One region of the Paraburkholderia flava genome, then DNA from elsewhere that is predicted to be linked to it. Evidence: riboswitches for the same ligand, from Rfam matches in the RefSeq annotation. Region 1 holds a riboswitch; each other region holds the start of a gene.

Region 1 (6,098 bases):
ATTCAGCGCGCTACGCGCCGGCTCGGGCAGGCGCGTGAAATATTCAAGGTAGTCTGAGAGCGCGAGACTTTGCAGCGCGGGCCGCAGATCGCGCACGGCGGGATCGTTGGTCACGCCCTGCACGAGCCGCTGCATCAGTTCGGCACCGTCGGCGGGCACGTCGTCGATGCGATAGCCCTCGGCGCGCAGCATCGCGAGGATGCCCACGACGGACGCCGGCGTGTCCAGCCCGACACCGTTGCCGATGCGTCCTTCGCTTTGCGGATAGTTCGCGAGGATCAGCGCGAGCCGTTTGTCCGCGTTCGGCAACTGACGCAGCCGGCACCAGCGACGGCTCAGTTCCGCGACGAACGCGACGCGCTCCAGATCCGGCTGATAGCGGACCACGTCGACTTCGGTATGCGGACAGCGGTACGCGAGCCCCTTGAAACTGATCGCACGCGTGATGATGCGGCCGTCTACTTCGGGCAACGCGACATGCATCGCGATGTCGCGCGAATGCAGGCCCTGGTTGTCCTTCACCCAGTCTTCGCGATTGCCGCCGCTCAGGATCACCTGCAGCACCGGCGCGTCGCCGGCCAGCGCGAGCGGTTCGGGATCGTCGATTGCGCTCGCGGCGAATGCGGTCGTGTTCAGCACCAGCGATACGTTGTGCTGCTCGCACAGCCGCTGCACGACGTCGCGGCTGACCGCGTCTTTCAGCGACGTGATTGCGATCGGCAGCGGATTCATTCCGCGTGCTTCGAGCGCATCGATCAGCGCGTCGAATACTGCCGTGTTCGCGGCCTGCAGATGCGCGCGGTAGAACAGGATCGCCGTGACGGGCGCGTTCGCACGCCAGCGGGTTTGCCAGTCGTCGAGTGTGGGCGTGTCGCGTTGCGGGTGATACAGCGCGGCGGCAGGCAACGGCTGCGGCGGCGCCGGCTCGCGGCCCCAACCGAACACCTGCCACGCGATCCTACGCATGAACGACTCGGCGTTGCCCGGACCACCTTCGCGCAGATAGCGCCACAGGTGCTCGCATAACGCCGCGTCGGCGGTGCTTTTCGCGAGCAGGTTCGGGTCTTCCTGCAGATCGCCGGAAAACATCGCGAGCACCTGGTTGCGACGCGCCGCGAGCGCGACGACCTGCTCGATTCCGTACGGCCAGTACGCTTCGCCGCCGAGATGATCGACGACGACCACGCGCGCATGCTGCAGCACGTCGTCGAGATAGAAATCGACCGACGCCGGTTGCCGCAGCCACGTGACGTTCGCGAGCCGCACGCTCGGGAAACCGGGTTCGAGTCGCGTGACGACGCTCGCGAGCAGCGATAACGTCGTGTCGGCGGAACTGAGCACCACGATGTCCGCGGGCTTCTGGTCGATCCGGACGACGCCTGCTGTATCGTCGACGAAACCGCCCGGCGTGGTGCGCAGCAGATGCATCGCGGGTCAGGCCTCGTGCGCGTGCGTGCGGGCAAGCGCGTCGTCGAACGCGCGTTGCAACGTCGGCTGGTCGAGGTCTTCGCCGATCAGCACGAAACGGCTCTTTGCGTTCGCGTTTTCTTCCGGCTTCCAGCGGCGATCGAAGTAGCTGTCGAAGCGACGCCCGACACCCTGCACAACGAGCCGCATCGGCGCACCCGGCAGCGCGGCGAAACCCTTCACGCGATAGATCGTGTGTGTTTCGACGAGCCGTTGCAGCGCGGCGATCGCCGCTTCGCGCGACGACACCGTGCATTCGACGACGACCGAATCGAATTCGTCGTGGTGATGATCGGCGTCTTCAGCCGACCCGTGATGATCGTGCCGCAGATGAATCGTCGTCTCCGACGCGGCTTCGAGACCCAGCAGCGCATGCAGATCCAGCCGACCGTTCTGCGCACGCACCACTTTCACCTGCGGCGGAATTTCTTCGCGCACGAGCGCTTCGACGGCAGCGAGTTGCGCGTCGTCGAGCAGATCGGTCTTGTTGAGAATCACCAGATCGGCCGACGACAACTGGTCTTCGAACAGTTCATGCAGCGGCGATTCGTGATCGAGGTTCGGGTCGTCGCGACGCTGTGCATCAACGGCGACCGGATTGTCGGCGAACTGGCCGCTCGCCGCGGCGGGACCGTCGACCACGGTGACGACTGCGTCGACGGTGAAGCTGTTCTTGATCGCGGGCCAGTTGAACGCCTGCACGAGCGGCTTCGGCAGTGCGAGGCCCGACGTTTCGATCAGCACGTGATCGATCTGGTCGCGTCGCTCGACGAGCCGCTCCATCACCGGGAAAAATTCTTCCTGCACGGTGCAGCACAGGCAACCGTTCGCGAGTTCGTAGAGCTGGCCTTCCGTTTCGCGGCCCTCTTCGTCGCAGCCGATGCCGCAGCCTTTCAGGATCTCGCCGTCGATGCCGAGTTCGCCGAACTCGTTGACGATCACTGCGATGCGCAGACCGTCCGCGTGCTGAAGAATGTGCCGCAACAGCGTCGTCTTGCCGCTACCGAGAAAGCCCGTGACGATCGTGACGGGGATCTTGCGCATCTGTGTCTGCATTGCTGCTCCGTTCGTGCATGTGAGGGCGCCGGCAACGTGTATGCATCGCATGATTTCACGGCGTAACGATCGCGCGTGTCGCATGTGCCATGCAGCACCCGTCGCGAACAGACAGCGACGCGACGATGCGATGCGTTGAACACAGCGGACGGGGACGATACGGCGCGACTATGGCTCGCGAAAGCACACTAATGCGTGTAAAAAGCGCGTTGCAGGCGTGGCAAGCACCGCATCCCCGCGGCGCGAACCCATCATGTCTGGCCGGTATCCGGGCTGACGAAAACGCCGCTTCACCTTCCCGCGCGAACGCATTCCGTTCGCACAGTGGTCGACTGCAGGCGCGCGATGCGCTTGCAGCGAAGCCGGCTTTGCATCGCTTGCGCGATGCCTTCGCTTACCGTTGCGGGGGCAGCACAGGTTGGCCTCGCCGTGTCGGCAAAGCCCCCTGTTTCCCGTTTAACTGCGTGCGCGGGAGGCGCGCACGCGAGCACCAGAGTGCGTGCGAGTGTAGGCGTGCGGCATGATGGCGTCAAGGAAGGTGGGGCATGCGGAGCGTGATCGCAGCGCGCTCGCATCTGTTGTCTATCGCGACGTCGCGCAGTAAATGGTGGGGACGTCATCGTCGTCACATCGGACGCAGTATGGAGTCGTCCCGGTCGCTGCATCCATCGCATCGGATGCAGCGACCGCTAACGCTAACCGGCGTAGCGCGCCTCATCGAGATCGGCAATCAACGTCGGCCCGGTCGGATGCCAGCCCAGTCGCTCCTGCGTCCACGCACTCGAAGCCAGCATGTCCAGACTGACGAACATCCCCATCCACCCGAAATGCTCGGCCGCCTGCTCCGGCGCGATCGAAACCACCGGCAATTTCAGCCCCCGGCCCAGCGACTCGCTGATCTCGCGACTGCTGATGCCTTCCTCGCCGACCGCATGAAAACGCGCGCCCCGCTCGCCTGCTTCCACTGCGAGCCGGTACAGGCGCGCAGCGTCGGAAAGATGCCCTGCGGGCCAGCGGTTCTGTCCGTCGCCGACGTAGGCCACGACGCCCTTTGCACGCGCGATATCGATCAGCGGCGAGATGAGCCCTTGCCTGAATGGATTGTGAACCTGCGGCAGCCGCACCACCGACACGTTGATGCCCGTGTCCAGCAGCTCACGTCCGGCCAGTTCGGACGCGATGCGCGGATTCGGATGGCTCGTATTGAACACGTCCTCGCGCGCCGGTTCGCCGTGCTGGCCGCTGCCCATTCCGGTGCCCGACGTGATGACGAGCGGTCGATCGGAACCCGTGAGCACGGAACCGAGCGCGCCGATCACGCGCCGGTCCTTCTCGCAGTTCTCGACGAATCTCGTGAAGTCGTGATCGAAGGCCGCATGGATAACCGCGTCGGCTTTCGCGGCGCCGCTGCGCACGCTGTCCAGGTCTTCGAGCGTGCCGCGATGCACTTCGGCGCCGGCATCGGCGAGCGCCTGCGCGCCCGCGTCGGACCGCGTCATACCGACGACCTGATGGCCGGCAGCGATGAGTTCAGGAACAAGGGCCGAGCCGATGAAGCCGGTCGCGCCCGTCAGAAAAATACGCATGGTGAAGTCTCTCCGTGATCGTCACGGGCTCACTATCCGTTGATTTGTTATCCAGTTAAAGTAGTGAGTTCATCATGGTAAAGCGACTAACAGGGTCATCATGCCGGTAGATAGCGTCCGATCGCTTGGCGATTTTCTGAGAAGCCGCCGCACGCGGCTCGATCCCGCGAGCTTTGGATTTTCCGGTCGCAGACGCACGCCCGGATTGCGCCGCGAAGAGGTCGCGCAGCGTGCGAACATCAGCCCGACCTGGTACACGTGGCTCGAACAGGGACGCGGCGGTGCGCCGTCGGCGGAAGTGCTGGACCGGATCTGCGGCGCGTTGATGCTGACCGATGCGGAGCGCGAGCATCTGTTCATGCTGGGGCTCGGGCGCCCTCCCGAGGTTCGCTCGCGACCGGCTGACAGCGTCAGTCCTCGTCTGCAACGGCTGCTCGACTCGCTCGGTGCAAGTGCCGCGATCATCAAGACCGCGACCTGGGACGTCGTCGCGTGGAATCGCGCGGCGGCTGTCGTGCTGACCGACTACGGCGCGCTGCCGCCGGGTCAGCGCAACATCCTCCGCTTCCTGTTTCTCGACCCGGCGATTCGCGCGAAGCAGCACGACTGGGACAACATCGCGCGTTTCGTGGTGGGCTCGTTCAGAGCGGATGTCGCGCGCGCGGGGCTGATGTCGGAAGCGGGAGAACTGGTCAACGAACTCTCCGCGGCCAGTCCGGAGTTCGACGCGTTATGGCGCAACAACGACATACCGAACCATCGCGACGGAGACGGTGTCAAGCGTCTGCAGCATCCGAAGCTGGGGGCGATCGAGCTGGAGTACTCGGCGTTTTCTGTCGACGGGCGGCCGGATCTTGGGATGATCGTTTACAACCCGGTCGATGAGGAGGTCGCGCGGCAGATTCGGGCGTTGTGTGTGGGCGATGCGGTGGAGGTTGATGCTAGTGCGTGATGACGCGGGCCGCTAACTACACCACCCCGTCCGCTGCCCGCATCCCCCAGTACGACGCTTCCTCAAACAGCGAAATCCCCGACAGGTCCGCGTGCGCAAAACGCACCGGCCCATCGACGTCGCGCAGCGCGAGCGTGCCCTTGTGCGACAGGAAACCAGGGGCCGGCGTGGCCATCGCGTGTCCGCGCACGGTGATCTCGAGTGCTGACGCGTGGCGCCACAAGTCCAGACCGTAGACTTCCCGCAGATCGATCGCCGCCTGCTCGCGCAGATCGCTTGCGGCTGCCTGCGCGAGCCAGCGGCGCGTGTCCTCGGGCGATTTCGTGTCGAGCGCCTGGTACGCCGAAAACACCGACCGCTGCGGCGGACTCATCCGGATCAACTGATGGGTCGACACCACGTAGCCCAGTCCCGGACCTCGATAGACGACGTTATCCCACGCGAGCGGCACACCGTCGTGTTCACGCGGCATGCCGTCCATCAGAAAGTTCGATACCAGCCACGGTGCGCGCGGTTGCAGATCGCGTGCGGCATCGAATCCGTAGTCGGTGATGCGCGGCATCACGTGCGCGGCGACGAAGAGCGGCATCGCGCAGACCACACGTCGTGCGCGCAGAGTGAAGGTTTTCAGGTTCGCGCCATCGTATTGCGCGCAGGTCACGTCGACGCCGTTGCCCCGCTCCTCGATGCGCGTCGCGAAGCCGTCGAGCGCCCACTGCGCATGTCCAACGCGTGCGCCGATCGAATCGCCGAGCTTCGTCACCATCGAATGCAATCCGTCCGGCCAGGTCAGCACGGCGCCATCGGCTGCATTGCGCGCGTGTCCGCCACGCGCGGCGAAATAATGCAGCCCGGCCCAAGCGGACACGCGATCGAAACCCGCGCCGTAGTCGTCGCGACAGCAGTAGTTCAGATACCAGAGCAATGACGGCGCCGTGTAACCGTGATCGCCGAGCCAGCGCTGGAAGCTGATTGCGTCGAGTGCCCGCCACTGCGGATCGATCGAACTCTCCGCGAGCGGGATGCAGAACACCTTG
Region 2 (6,098 bases), on a different contig from region 1:
TTTTTCGCTCGGTTGCACGCGGCGTTATCACGAACGGGAGATTGCACTGCTGACGCTGTTCGCGCCGTGGGTGCTCGCGTTGATGCAGCAGCGGCTGCGACACGAAGAATTCTGTGCGGTGCCGGAGCGCGCGGCTTCGGCCGGTGCCGAACTGGTGGATTTTCCTGCGCGCGTCGGTGCATTGTCCGGCAAGCAGGGGCGCGGCACGCTGACCGCGCGCGAGATCGAAGTGGCAATGCTGTCGCTGAGCGGCTTCTCGTCGCGAGCGATTGCGGAGAAGCTCACGATCTCGTTCGAGACCGTGCGCGCGCACAAGAAGCATATCTACGCGAAGCTCGGCATCGGTTCGCAGTCGGAACTGTTCGCGTTGTTTTACGAGCCGGCGGGTAAGGCCGATTGAGCGGCGCGTGATGCGCGTGGACGCGCGCTTCGGTTTTGTTCAATTCATGGAGTGCGTCTGGCCGGATCGATTCGCGTCGATCCCGGCCGCGTTTTCATTTGCGAGTTCATTGCCGTATGAAGATATTCGAAATGAAATAAATAAAACAGATGTATCTGGAGTTATTCGACTCGTGTTATTTGTTGATAACTGTTAATCAAGGTGGTATGTCACGTAGGTTCACAAACAAAAATAAGATCCCTGCTAGTTTTAGAAAATAAATCGTAATCCGACGATGCCTGTCTGAAAGGCGTTCGCGTTATTTATTTTCTAATAAAGGGAGGGGACTGTGAACCGCTTGTATCGGTCAATGTGGAATCCGGCACTGGGCGCCTGGGTTGCTGCTTCGGAGCTTGTTCGTGGGCGAGGGAAATCTTCGTCGGGGCGCTTGAGATCGGGATCGCCTTCGCGACGCTACTCGCTTGCTATCGTTCGCGTGGTTTTGCTGTTTTCCGGGAGTGGCTTGAGCGTGAATCTCGCGCTGGCGCAGACTGCGCCTCCGGCGAGTAACAGTGGGTATTTCGCTGCATTTCATGGTACCGCTGGCGTGATTATTGATGCCAATGGTACGCATACAGAAAACCCATCTGATGGGAATTTTTCTTTTTCAATTGGAAATACTGGGGATGGAAATGGGTATTTAGAGAGCGCGAATAATGTAAGCAATGCAGTGCAGATCGTTGGCCTTAATAATGGCACATTGGCCATTAAATCTTCCAAGGTCGAAATCAACGCGACTGTCGATATGAAGGGGCATCTGATCACCGGTCTTATGCCGGCCACGGTAAGTCCGGATAGCACGGACGCAGTGAACGGTGCGCAGCTGTCGTCGCTGTCCACTTCTGTTTCGACGGGTATCGGTTCGTTATCGACGGGCTTGAGTACAGCCAACGGCGATATCGGTTCACTGTCGACTAGACTGGGTACAGCGAACAGCAACATCGGTTCGCTATCTACCGGCCTGAGCACGGCCAACGGCAACATCGGTTCACTGTCGACCGGTCTAAGTACTGCCGCCAGCAACGTCAGTTCCTTATCGACCGTCGTCGCCGATTCGGTGCAGTACGACAGCCCCGATCACACGAAAGTCACGCTGGGCGGCGCCAACTCACAAAAGCCTGTAGCGCTTGCGAATGTCGCCGACGGCGTCCAGCCGACCGACGCCGTGAACGTGTCGCAACTGACGTCGCTGTCCACGTCGACCTTGGCGGGTATCGGTTCGCTGTCCACAGCGCTGGGTACGACAAACAGCAACGTATTGTCGTTGTCGACGTCGGTCGCGAACGGCATGAGTTCGCTGTCCACCGGACTGAGCACGACCGGCAGCAACGTATCTTCGTTGTCGACGTCGATCGCGAACGGCATGAGTTCGCTGTCCACCGGCCTCAGCACGACCGACGGCAACGTGGCGTCGCTGGCCACCTCTGTGTCGACGGGCATCGGCTCGTTGTCTACCGGCGTCGCAAACGTCGGCGCGCAGCTTTCGTCGCTATCGACGGGTATCTACGAACGTGTCGAGCAGATCAGAACCGCCAACGGCGTGGCTGCCGACATGAAGGGCACCGGCGCCGACAAGCCCACCGTCACCGCCGGTGCCAATTCGGCGGCGATCGGAGCGAATTCGAACGATGGCGGCCGCCGCAATGTCGTCTCGATAGGCAATGCCGCGCAGCAACGGCAACTCGTCAACGTAGCGGAAGGCACGCAAGCCACCGATGCGGTCAATCTCGATCAATTGAACCGGGTCACGTCGGACGGAATGCGGCAAGCGAACAGCTACACGGACAGGCGCATCGCCGGTGTGCAACAGAGCATCGATCAAACCGCGCGCAACGCATACTCGGGTATCGCGGCGGTGACTGCGCTCAGCATGATTGGCGATGTCGACAAGGACAAGACGATTGCGCTCGGTGTAGGTGTCGGCACGTATCGTGGTTACCAGGCGGTTGCGGTTAGCGCGACCGCGCGCCTGACCGATAACCTGCAAGTCCGGGCCGGCGCGGGGGTGACCAGCGGTAGCAGCGCGGCGGGCGTGGGGGCGACGATGCAATGGTGAGCATGGCGATCGCGCAGGTGAAGTCGCGAGACGAGGCTCCGTCAATTCGCGATGCGACCCGACCGCAACCGCAGCAAAGCGACGCCGCAGCGTAGCGTGCGCGATCCTTCAGCGCACGCACGCTACGCACCAGGCCACCACACCCAACCACGCATCGAACGCCGCAGCTCCACCCTCGACAGCGGCCCGATTTCGATCCGCATGCCTGCAGCGAGAGGGATCTTCAGCGTATGCAGCACAGCCGCGCGAATCACCACCGCATGCGTGACCGCGACGACGAAAGGGACGTCGTCGAGTGCATCGAGCCATCGCGCGACGCGTGTCGCTACCGCAGCGAACGATTCGCCGCCGGGCACGACGGCGTCGGGGTCGGTGCTCCATGCGGACAGCGCGGATGGATCGGCGTTTGCGACATCGGCGACACGTTGGCCGCGCCAGTGGCCGTAGTCCATATCGGCGAGCGGGGACGCAGGCTGTGCAGCGAGGCCGAGCGCGTCGGCTGTTTCGCGTGCGCAGAGAGCGGGGCTGACGAATACGGTCGCATCGCGCGGCACATCGAACCGCTCGCGATACGCGTGCGCGTCAGCGATGCCGCGCGCGTCGAGCGGATCGTCCGATGGAAAGCGGCCCGCGCGCATCGCCGCGGTGGCCGCGTGGCTCACGAGCCAGAGCCGTGTGTGCATCACATCGTCCCTTGTAAAGCGCTTCACCGTAGGGCGGCACAGCGAGGTTTAACGCGTAGAATACCGTCACCAAAGCAAGGAAGCCGGTGCAAGCCCGGCGCGGTCGCGCCACTGTAATCGGTTCATCGACGAACCGGAAGCCAGACCCTAGCTTTGCGTCCTCTCTTTCCAACGACTATCGGGGCGCGCAACCCCAGGAGAAGTCCGTCATGACCGATGCTGTTTTCCAACCGGCTGCCCAGCCGGCACCCATCCCGCTGCGTGAGCTGTTGCCGTGGTTCGTCTTCGGCGGTCTGCTGCTGTTGCTGGCGATCTACTTCGTCGGCGCGGAAGAAGGCGCGACATCGCTGATTCCCGGCATGTATGTGCACGAGTTCGTGCACGACGGCCGCCATCTGCTCGGCTTTCCCTGCCACTGACGGAGCATTGCGATGACAGGTCGATTGTTGATGCGCGGGATGCTCGTAGGCATCGCCGCAGGATTGCTCACGTTCGGTTTCGCGAGGATCGCGGGTGAACCGCAGGTAGATCGCGCGATTTCGTTCGAAGAAAAAGCCGATGCGGCGAAAGGCGAAGCGCCCGAGCCGGAACTCGTCAGCCGCCATACGCAGGCAGGGCTCGGTCTGCTGACCGGTTGCGTCGTGTACGGCGCAGCGGCGGGCGGATTGTTCTCGCTGGTGTTCGCGTATGCGTACGGCCGCGTCGGCAAGCTCGGCGCACGCGCGTTGTCCGCATGCCTGGCGCTCGCGGCGTTCGTGTCGATCGTCGTGGTGCCGGGGCTCAAATACCCGGCCAATCCGCCATCGGTCGGCGACCCGGAGACGATCGGCTATCGGACGGGCCTGTACTTCCTGATGATCGCGATCTCGCTCGCGGCGACGGTGTTCTCGCTGAAGCTGCGGCGTCGCGCGGCGGCGCGCTACGGCGCATGGAACGGCGCGATTCTCGCGGCCGGCGTGTTCATCGTCATCATCGCGGCGGTGCAGGCCGGACTGCCGTCGATCAACGAAGTCCCCGCTGCCTTCCCGGCCGTGCTGCTGTGGAAATTTCGCATGGCCGCGCTCGGCATGCAGGCGATTCTGTGGACGACGATCGGGCTTGGATTCGGCGCACTCGTCGAAGCGGGACGTCGTGGGGCGAGTGGGGTGCTGGCTGTGGGGCGGTGAGGTTGAAGCGCTTCGCTGGGGGCTGCATCTACGGTTAAGCGGATGTGCTCACGCAACCCGGCGAGGCGCTAGCGAATCACGATGTTGAACCCTTGGTCGAATCATCGCGTCAGGCGAGGCGGGCCTTGTTTGAGCGAAGGCCCGATGATACCGTTCGAGCGCCGGCCGGATCGACTACCAAAACGCACGCGCAAACTCGACACACGCGAGTGTCACAACCAGTTCATCCTGGTCCAGTCTGATTGCCCCGGTTAAGCTATCTCTCCGGCTGAAAAGCCGATGCACATTCTTAGTGACCGTTGCAGTCAAAACTTTCCCCAAGATGATCAAAGAACTCGCGACTTTTGAAAATTTCAGCGAATTGGGCTACCTGCTCGCCAATGCAGATCTTGCACAGGAAGCGTTGAGAAACCCGATGTTCACGGGATTCGCACACTTCGTCAGATACGGGCAGAACGAGCAAAGGATGCAGTTCAAGCCGACGATGTCCGATGCCGAGATAGATCGCGCGTTGCTGGACAACAGTATCCCGGCGCCGGACAAGCTGAAAAACGCCCATCTAAACCAGAGCAATCTGGTTCTCGAGCTTGGAAATCACGAGGGCATGAGCGTGCTCGAGATCGGTAGCCGCGAGGTCACCGGAGTATCCAATGCCAAAAGTCTGTTCACCAACGCGAAGTACACTGGATTCGACTACTACCCGGGAAATAACGTCGACGTGGTGGGCGATGCCCACAAGCTTTCCACGTACTTCGACAAGGAACAGAAATTCGACCTGATCTATTCGACCGCGGTGTTCGAGCATCTGGCCATGCCTTGGGTCGTCGCGCAGGAAATATCGAAACTGCTGAAGGTCGGCGGAATGCTGTTCATCGAGACACACTTCTCGTACTCGTCGCATGAACGTCCGTGGCATTTCTTCCAGTTCAGCGACATGGGACTCCGCGCATTATTTTCCCCGGCGCTCGGCTTCGAATGTATTGAAGCCGCGATGGCGAACCCGATCACGGGGAAGTTCTCGTCGCTTGCCGATCCCTATCTGCGCGGTCAATGGGTGCAGGGGCTGTATTGTCATAGCCAGTATCTGGGCGTGAAGCGTCGCGATGTTCAATCGGTCGATTGGGACGGTGTTGCTATCGACGACATCGTGAGCGGAACGGCGTATCCCGCCCCCCGCGCCTGAACGCACGTCATAAGCTCGCGCTGTGGTGGATCAAATCACTCCGTTGATCCACCTCATCAAGCCGCAGCCGCCCGATGCTGCTTCAACAACCCATCCCTGACGAACTGCGCGAGTTCGCGCGCGACCGGACTGCCGCCATGCTCCGGCAGGTAGAGGCTGATCGCGAACGGCGGCAACTCCGGTAGCTTCGCATCCGCGCCGAGGATGTCGAGATCGGCCGGAACCGTCGACACCAGCCATGCGGTGATCGCGAGGCCGGTGCGCACCGTCGCGGTCGTCGCTTCGATGTTGCCGCTCTCGAACACTGTGCGCCATTCGATGTCGTGCTCGCGCAGCGCGTCGAGCACGCTGTCGCGAAACGCGCAGGTGTCGGTGACCATCGAGATCGGCAGCGGCCGCTTCAGGTGCGCATTGCCGCCGCGTGCGCCGACCCACACCAGCCGTTCGACCCGCAGACATTCGCCGCCCGCATGGGTCGCGGGCTCTTCGACCACCGCGAGGTCGAGCGATCCGCGCGCGAGCCAGTCCGCGAGTTCCGGCGACGAGCCGCAGACGATCGACATCTCCACAT
Region 3 (6,098 bases), on a different contig from region 1:
GCGATGCTGTTCCAGAGCGCTTCGAGCGAGGACGCGGGCTGGCTTGCCGCGCACCCTGATAAGGCTGCGCAGTGGCATCTCGCCGATATATTCGCGCAGTACCACATGCTGCCGCGTCATCCGTCGCAGTTGTACGAGATCGCGCTCGAAGGCGTCACGCTGTTTCTCGTGCTGTGGTTTTTCTCGCGCAAGCAGCGGCCGGTCGGCGCGATTTCGGCGGTGTTTCTGATTGGCTACGGTCTTGCGCGCTTCACGGTCGAATTCGCACGCGAGCCGGACGACTTCCTCGGGCTGCTCACGTTCGGGCTGTCGATGGGGCAGTGGCTGTCGATGCCGATGGTCATCGCGGGCGTCCTGATGCTGGTGTGGGCGTATCGGCGTGGTGGTCGTGCGAAGGGGCAGGCCGTCGGCGCGAACTGATCGGCCGTGCCTGACGAGTCAACAAAAAGCCCTGCATTCGCGAGAATGCAGGGCTTTCTTTCTTCATGGGCTCGCGGCCATCGCGTGACGTGGGGTCACGCGATCACGCGTTACTTCATCTGCACCGAGCCCGACACGTTGACCGTCACCGTCGACGTCCCCGCCTGCAGTGCCACCGGCGCATCGCTCTTCGCGCTGAACGACGAGGGGGCCGCGGCCATCATCATCATCCGTGGATGCGGCATGATGCCGTCGCGGCCGATGTTGACCTCGCGGATCGAATAGCCGCTATAGCCGAATGCCTGCGCGGACGCGGAGGCCTGCTGACGGAACGACGCGATCGCTTCGCTGGTGAGCTTCTGTGCGGCGGCACGCTGCGCTTCCGGCGACAGCGAGAACTGCACATCGCCGACCTGCATGATCGAGCCCATCTGGCCCGCGAGCTTCGATGCGGCAGCGAAGTCATGCGATTCGAGCACGATTTCTGTACGACCGCGCCACGTCGAAATGCGACCGTTGCGATCGGTCGACGGGCTGATCGAGAACGAGCCCGTGTGCGCGGTGACGCCGGATACGCCCTTGGCCTTTTGCAGCGCCGAATCGGCACGCTGGTTCAACGTGGTAGTCAGCGACGACGGATCGGCCGCTTCCTGCTCGTAAAACAGCGTGATGTTCACCACGTCCTGCGGCACTTCGGTACTGGCCTGCGCATTCAGAGACAGCACGCCGGCCGGCTGATACGGCGCGCTCTGCGCGTGCGCGGTTGACGGCACGAGCGACAGCATCAGCGGAGCGGCCGAAGCCACGGCGAGCGCGAATGCGATGGCGTTTTTTCTGGTCATTATGGGACTCCTTCCGTGAACAGGATTGCGCGCGGCCCGTGCCGCTGCGCATTGCTCGCGTGGCCTTTCGTGCAGATCCTGGAGAGGCGAAGAAAGGATGGACCGCACGCCCTGTGGTACGAGACGGGCACGACGCTTGCGAGCCAGTTAGGCGTGCTTTCATGCCGACAGGTTCCCTTCACCTGACCGTTTCTGGCACTTTCTGACGGTTTCGTCAGGTTGCCGCGACATGACGTCGCATACGAGCGTAGCGCGTGAGGTTGCATGCCGCATCACGTGCGGTACTACATCAGCCGCTTCGTGATGAAGCGCCACTCTTCGCTCGTGACCGGTGTGATCGACAGGCGGTTGCCCTTCGCCAGCACGCGCATCTGCGCGAGTTCCGGATGCTCGCGCAGCGCCGCGAGCGGGACCAGCGTCGACTTCTTCTTGAACACGACGTCGACGAGTACCCAGCGCGGTGTTTCGCGCGTCGATTTCGGATCGTAGTAGGGGCTCTTCGGATCGAACTGCGTCGGATCGGGGTAGGCCGTCGACGACACTTCGGCGAGCCCGGCAATGCCGGGCTCGGGACAGCTCGAGTGATAGAACAGCACACCGTCGCCGACCTGCATCGTGTCGCGCATGAAGTTGCGCGCCTGATAGTTGCGTACGCCGGTCCACGGCAACGTGCGTTGCGCGGCGTCGGCGAGATCGTCGATGCTTGCTTCGTCCGGTTCGGACTTCATTAGCCAGTAGCGCATGAATCGAATGAACGCGAAATGAGTGAAGCGATGAGTGAAAAAAAGCGCCGCTCAAAGAAAAACGGCACCGGACGAATGTCCGATGCCGTTCGAATAGGTCCCCGCCTTAGCCGCTAGGCCGGCATCCTGAACCGGGGGTTCAGAATTGGTCGCAGTTAGCCGCACTTCGGGTACATCAGACAGAGTGACGCGCACGCCCGTGCTGCAAATTTCCACAACCGTGCACATGGCATTGGTTCAAGGAATATATGACCTTGGCAAACCAGGCAGGGAAGCTGACAACTGAGCCGACGTACTCTGTGCCGACTCACATAAACCGTTTGAAACAGGAGACCTTGAAGCTGATGCTACCGGTCCGATCGGCCTTTGTCTACTGGCCTCGTGTAACCGTTATTGCGTGCTGTACTGGTTGATCACCGTGTCCAGCTGATCGTTCATCTGGGCCATTGTACGCCGGATTTCTTCAGCCGGAAACGATTCGCCATGACGTACGCTGGACTGCAGCTTGAGCAGTTCCGACGCGAGCGACAACGCAGCCATCACCGCAATGCGGTCCATGCCGCGCACGTTGCTGTGCGTGCGGATTTTCGACATTTCCGCGTCGACCCGCGCGACAGCTTCGAGCAGTGCCGCTTCGGTTTCCGGCGAACACGCGAGACGATAGGACTGGCCGAGAATCGAGACTTCGATCTGCTTCGTGGTCATGCATTTTCTCCGTGGCGGGCATCCGCATCGCTGCGTGCAGCGCCGTCTTCCTGCGGCGCGGACGCGAGCAGATCGAGCTGATTGTCCTGTTCGGAGTGGCCTTTCGCGCGCGGCAGTTTTTCGAGAATCGCGTTGAGGCGAACCTGTGCGTCGTCGATCTTCGCCGACAGCGCATCGCGTTCGGCCTGCAGCGCATTGCGCTCTTCGCGCATCTGATCGAGTTCGACGCGCGTCGCTTCGCAATCTGCACGCGCTTGCGTGAGTTGTTCTTCGAGCGCCTGGCGCGCTGCGTAGTGACGCTGACTGAGTGCAATCAGACGTCCAATGTTCTGTGAGAGTGTTTCGAGTTCGGTGAGCATGTGCTGCGTCCTCTAAAGACACGGCATTTTAGCGCGGAATGTCGGGCGTTCCGATAAATGTCTCGTTTCGAGACGTAACAGCATCGCTTTTTGCGCATATCCGGCAATTTCGCGATGTGATTCCAGCGGGATTTCGCTGCGTTTTTTGCATGCCTTCGATGCGGCGCACGCATGCACTTGTGCGAGTGCAGCGAAGCAGGGATCGCCCTTTCTTGACGCCACAGAGTGCGCTGCTACACTTGCGGCACTCTTGGTGCCCGCGCGCGATTTTCGTATCGCGTGCAGTTAAACGGGAAGCAGGGAGCGGAGTCCGCCCGACCGAGCCAACCTGTGCTGCCCCCGCAACGGTAAGCGACCGCATCGTCATGCAGGTCGACCCTTCATGTGCATCTCCTGGCCTTCGCATAGCGAGGCCGCGCGATGTGCATCGTGCCACTGCGCTTCATGCGTGGGAAGGCGGGTCGATGTGTCGCCAGCCCGGATACCGGCCAGAGGGAGGGGAGCGTCATCCGTCGCGCACGTGCCGGCGAGCATCGGCCGGCGGTTGCCGTTCCCTGTTACGCAACGGCCTGCGGGGAGCGGGCCGCGCACGCTACCACAGGAAATCCGTCGATGTTCACCCCGATCGCCCGCACGGCACTCGCTGCGCTGGCCGCAGCGGCCTATGCGCCGCTGACGGCATTTGCACAGAGCGCGCCGCAGACACAAGAGCCGTCTTCAAGCGACACCCAGCCTGTCGCTTCAGCGTCGTCTTCCACTGCAGTCGTTACGTCTCCGGGCACCGCTGCACCTGCCGTTGCAAGCACGGCTGCCGCCGCTTCTTCGGGCACCGCTACGCCCGTCGCGGCAAGCACAAGTTCTACCGCTTCTTCCATCACCGACGCACACACGCTATCGCCGATCGTCGTCACCGCTGACCGCAGTCCGCAAAAGCTCGCGGACACCATCCCGCAGACCACGCTGTTCGACAGCCAGGACATCGCCGATACGACCGCGCAGGATGTCCCCGGTCTGCTGCAACTCGCACCGGGCGCGCAGATCGTGCGCAACGGCGGCCCCGGTTCGCAGGCGAGTCTGTTCCTGCGCGGCGCGTCGTCGGTGCAGTCGCTGGTGCTGATCGACGGTGTGCGCGTCGATTCGGTGAGCCTCGGCAATGCGCAGCTGTCGCAGCTTCCGCTCGACCAGATCGATCACGTCGAAGTGGTGAACGGCAACGTGTCGGCGTTGTATGGCTCAGGCGCGATCGGCGGCGTCGTGCAGATCTTCACGAAGAACGGCGGCGATCATCCGCCGCGTTTCGACTTCTCGGTCGGCTACGGCAGCTATCACACGCAGACGCAGCAGGCGGGCGTGAACGGCGCGCTCGATCACGACGGCAACACGACGTTCAGCATCTCGCTCGCGCGCTCGAAGGACGACGGATTTTCGTCGCAGAATCCGGCGCTCGCGCCCGGCGTGAATCCGAACGCGAACGGCTATCTGAACGAGAGCATCTCGGCGTCGCTGCGTCATCGCTTCAACGACAAGTGGGACGCAGGCGTGCGCTACTTCCAGTCGAACGGCAACGACAGCTACGACAACGCATACGGCCTGCCAACCGATCTCAACAATCTGTACAGCAAGGTCCAGCAGTTGTCCGCGTTCGCGAACGGCAAGCTGACCGACTGGTGGACCACGCACTTCGTCGTCGCGGCCGGCAACGATCGCAGCCAGAACGCGCTGAACGGCGTGTACACCGACCGCTTCAACACGGACAACCGCCAGTACACGTGGCAGAACGACTTCACGTTCGGACCCGGCCAGAAGATCCAGCTCGGCTACGAACATCTCGACCAGTCGCTCGATTCGGACGAATACTCGGCACCGGACCGTCACGTGAACTCGGGCTTCATCGGCTATACCGGCCGCTTCGGCGCGAGCCAGATCCAGGCGAATCTGCGGCGCGACCAGTACTCCGATTTCGGCGGCGCGAACAGTTACTATCTCGGCTACGGCTACGATTTCAATGCGCACTGGAAGGCCACCGCGAGCCTGTCCGATGCGTTCCGCGCGCCGACCTTCAACGACCTGTACTTCCCGGTGAGCGGCAATCCTTTGATCCAGCCGGAGCGCAGTCACTCGGTCGAAGGCGCGCTGCAATACGCATCGGATGCACTCGGCGTGATCCGCGTCACCGCATTCCAGACGCGCTACTCGAACCTGATCGACTACGTGCAGACGATCCCCGGCATCTACGTCGCGCAGAACATCGGCCATGCGAAGGTGCAGGGCGTCGAAGGCTCGTGGAGCGGGCACGTTGGAAAGACCGATGTGCGCGCGTCGCTGACGGTGCAGAATCCGGTCGACGAAGACGCCGACACCGATCTCGTCCGTCGCGCGCGTCATTTCGCTTCGTTCACGGCGAACCGGTCGATCGATGCGTGGCGTGTCGGCGGCGAGTGGATCGTCAGCGGAGAGCGCAACGACAGCGGCACGCCGCTGTCGGGCTACGGTCTCCTGAACCTGTCCGCGCGCTACAACATCACGAAGGCGTGGTACGTCTCCGCGCAGATCCAGAACCTCTTCAACCGGGACTATGAAACGGCCTACACGTACAACTCGCCGCGACGCAGTGCGTTCATCACGGTCGGCTGGCAGCAGCAGTGATGCGCGCCCGCACGTGAGGACGCGCGGATGAACCGCGTCGCGTCACGCGGCTTGCCGCGCATGAGCGCATCGCGTGCGACGGCGATCTGGTGCGCGCTCGTGTTGCTCGGCGTGCTGGTGTTCGTCGCGTCGCTGTCGCTCGGCAGCGTGCCGGTGCCGCCCGCGCACGTGTTCTCGGCGTTGCTGCCGGCACACGGCGCATCGGACGATCTTGCAATCGAGATCGTCCGTTCGCTGCGTTTGCCGCGTGCGCTCGCAGGGTTCGCGTGCGGTGCGTTGCTCGCGCTCGGCGGGGCGCTGCTGCAAGTGCTGCTGCGCAATCCGCTTGCGGAGCCGTATGTGCTCGGCGTGTCGGGAGGCGCGGCGAGTTTCGCACTCGTCGC

Evidence for each region. A riboswitch is a leader RNA that binds a small molecule or an ion and turns the genes downstream of it on or off. The one in region 1 is predicted to bind cobalamin.
Region 2: another riboswitch for cobalamin. It lies ahead of E1748_RS16745 (CbtB domain-containing protein); the one in region 1 lies ahead of cobW (cobalamin biosynthesis protein CobW).
Region 3: another riboswitch for cobalamin. It lies ahead of E1748_RS29220 (TonB-dependent receptor plug domain-containing protein); the one in region 1 lies ahead of cobW (cobalamin biosynthesis protein CobW).

Annotation. Positions count from the first base shown of each region.
Region 1 is NZ_SMRO01000001.1:377,056-383,153, reverse strand. Features, by position in the region: gene cobN (cobaltochelatase subunit CobN) at 1-1,428, opposite strand, end outside; gene cobW (cobalamin biosynthesis protein CobW) at 1,435-2,523, opposite strand; cobalamin riboswitch at 2,766-3,033, opposite strand; gene E1748_RS01635 (SDR family oxidoreductase) at 3,219-4,109, opposite strand; gene E1748_RS01630 (helix-turn-helix transcriptional regulator) at 4,210-5,061, shown strand; gene E1748_RS01625 (FAD-dependent oxidoreductase) at 5,078-6,098, opposite strand, start outside.
Region 2 is NZ_SMRO01000002.1:1,185,628-1,191,725, forward strand. Features, by position in the region: gene E1748_RS16730 (response regulator transcription factor) at 1-400, shown strand, start outside; partial or broken gene E1748_RS32095 (ESPR domain-containing protein) at 729-842, shown strand; gene E1748_RS16735 (YadA family autotransporter adhesin) at 909-2,495, shown strand; gene E1748_RS16740 (histidine phosphatase family protein) at 2,618-3,178, opposite strand; cobalamin riboswitch at 3,206-3,348, shown strand; gene E1748_RS16745 (CbtB domain-containing protein) at 3,388-3,597, shown strand; gene E1748_RS16750 (CbtA family protein) at 3,610-4,344, shown strand; gene E1748_RS16755 (class I SAM-dependent methyltransferase) at 4,637-5,527, shown strand; gene E1748_RS16760 (LysR substrate-binding domain-containing protein) at 5,584-6,098, opposite strand, start outside.
Region 3 is NZ_SMRO01000004.1:264,510-270,607, reverse strand. Features, by position in the region: gene lgt (prolipoprotein diacylglyceryl transferase) at 1-420, shown strand, start outside; gene E1748_RS29240 (SIMPL domain-containing protein) at 531-1,262, opposite strand; gene E1748_RS29235 (EVE domain-containing protein) at 1,547-2,005, opposite strand; RNA gene ssrS (6S RNA) at 2,100-2,281, opposite strand; gene E1748_RS29230 (cell division protein ZapA) at 2,396-2,710, opposite strand; gene E1748_RS29225 (ATPase) at 2,707-3,069, opposite strand; cobalamin riboswitch at 3,304-3,576, shown strand; gene E1748_RS29220 (TonB-dependent receptor plug domain-containing protein) at 3,682-5,715, shown strand; gene E1748_RS29215 (FecCD family ABC transporter permease) at 5,743-6,098, shown strand, end outside.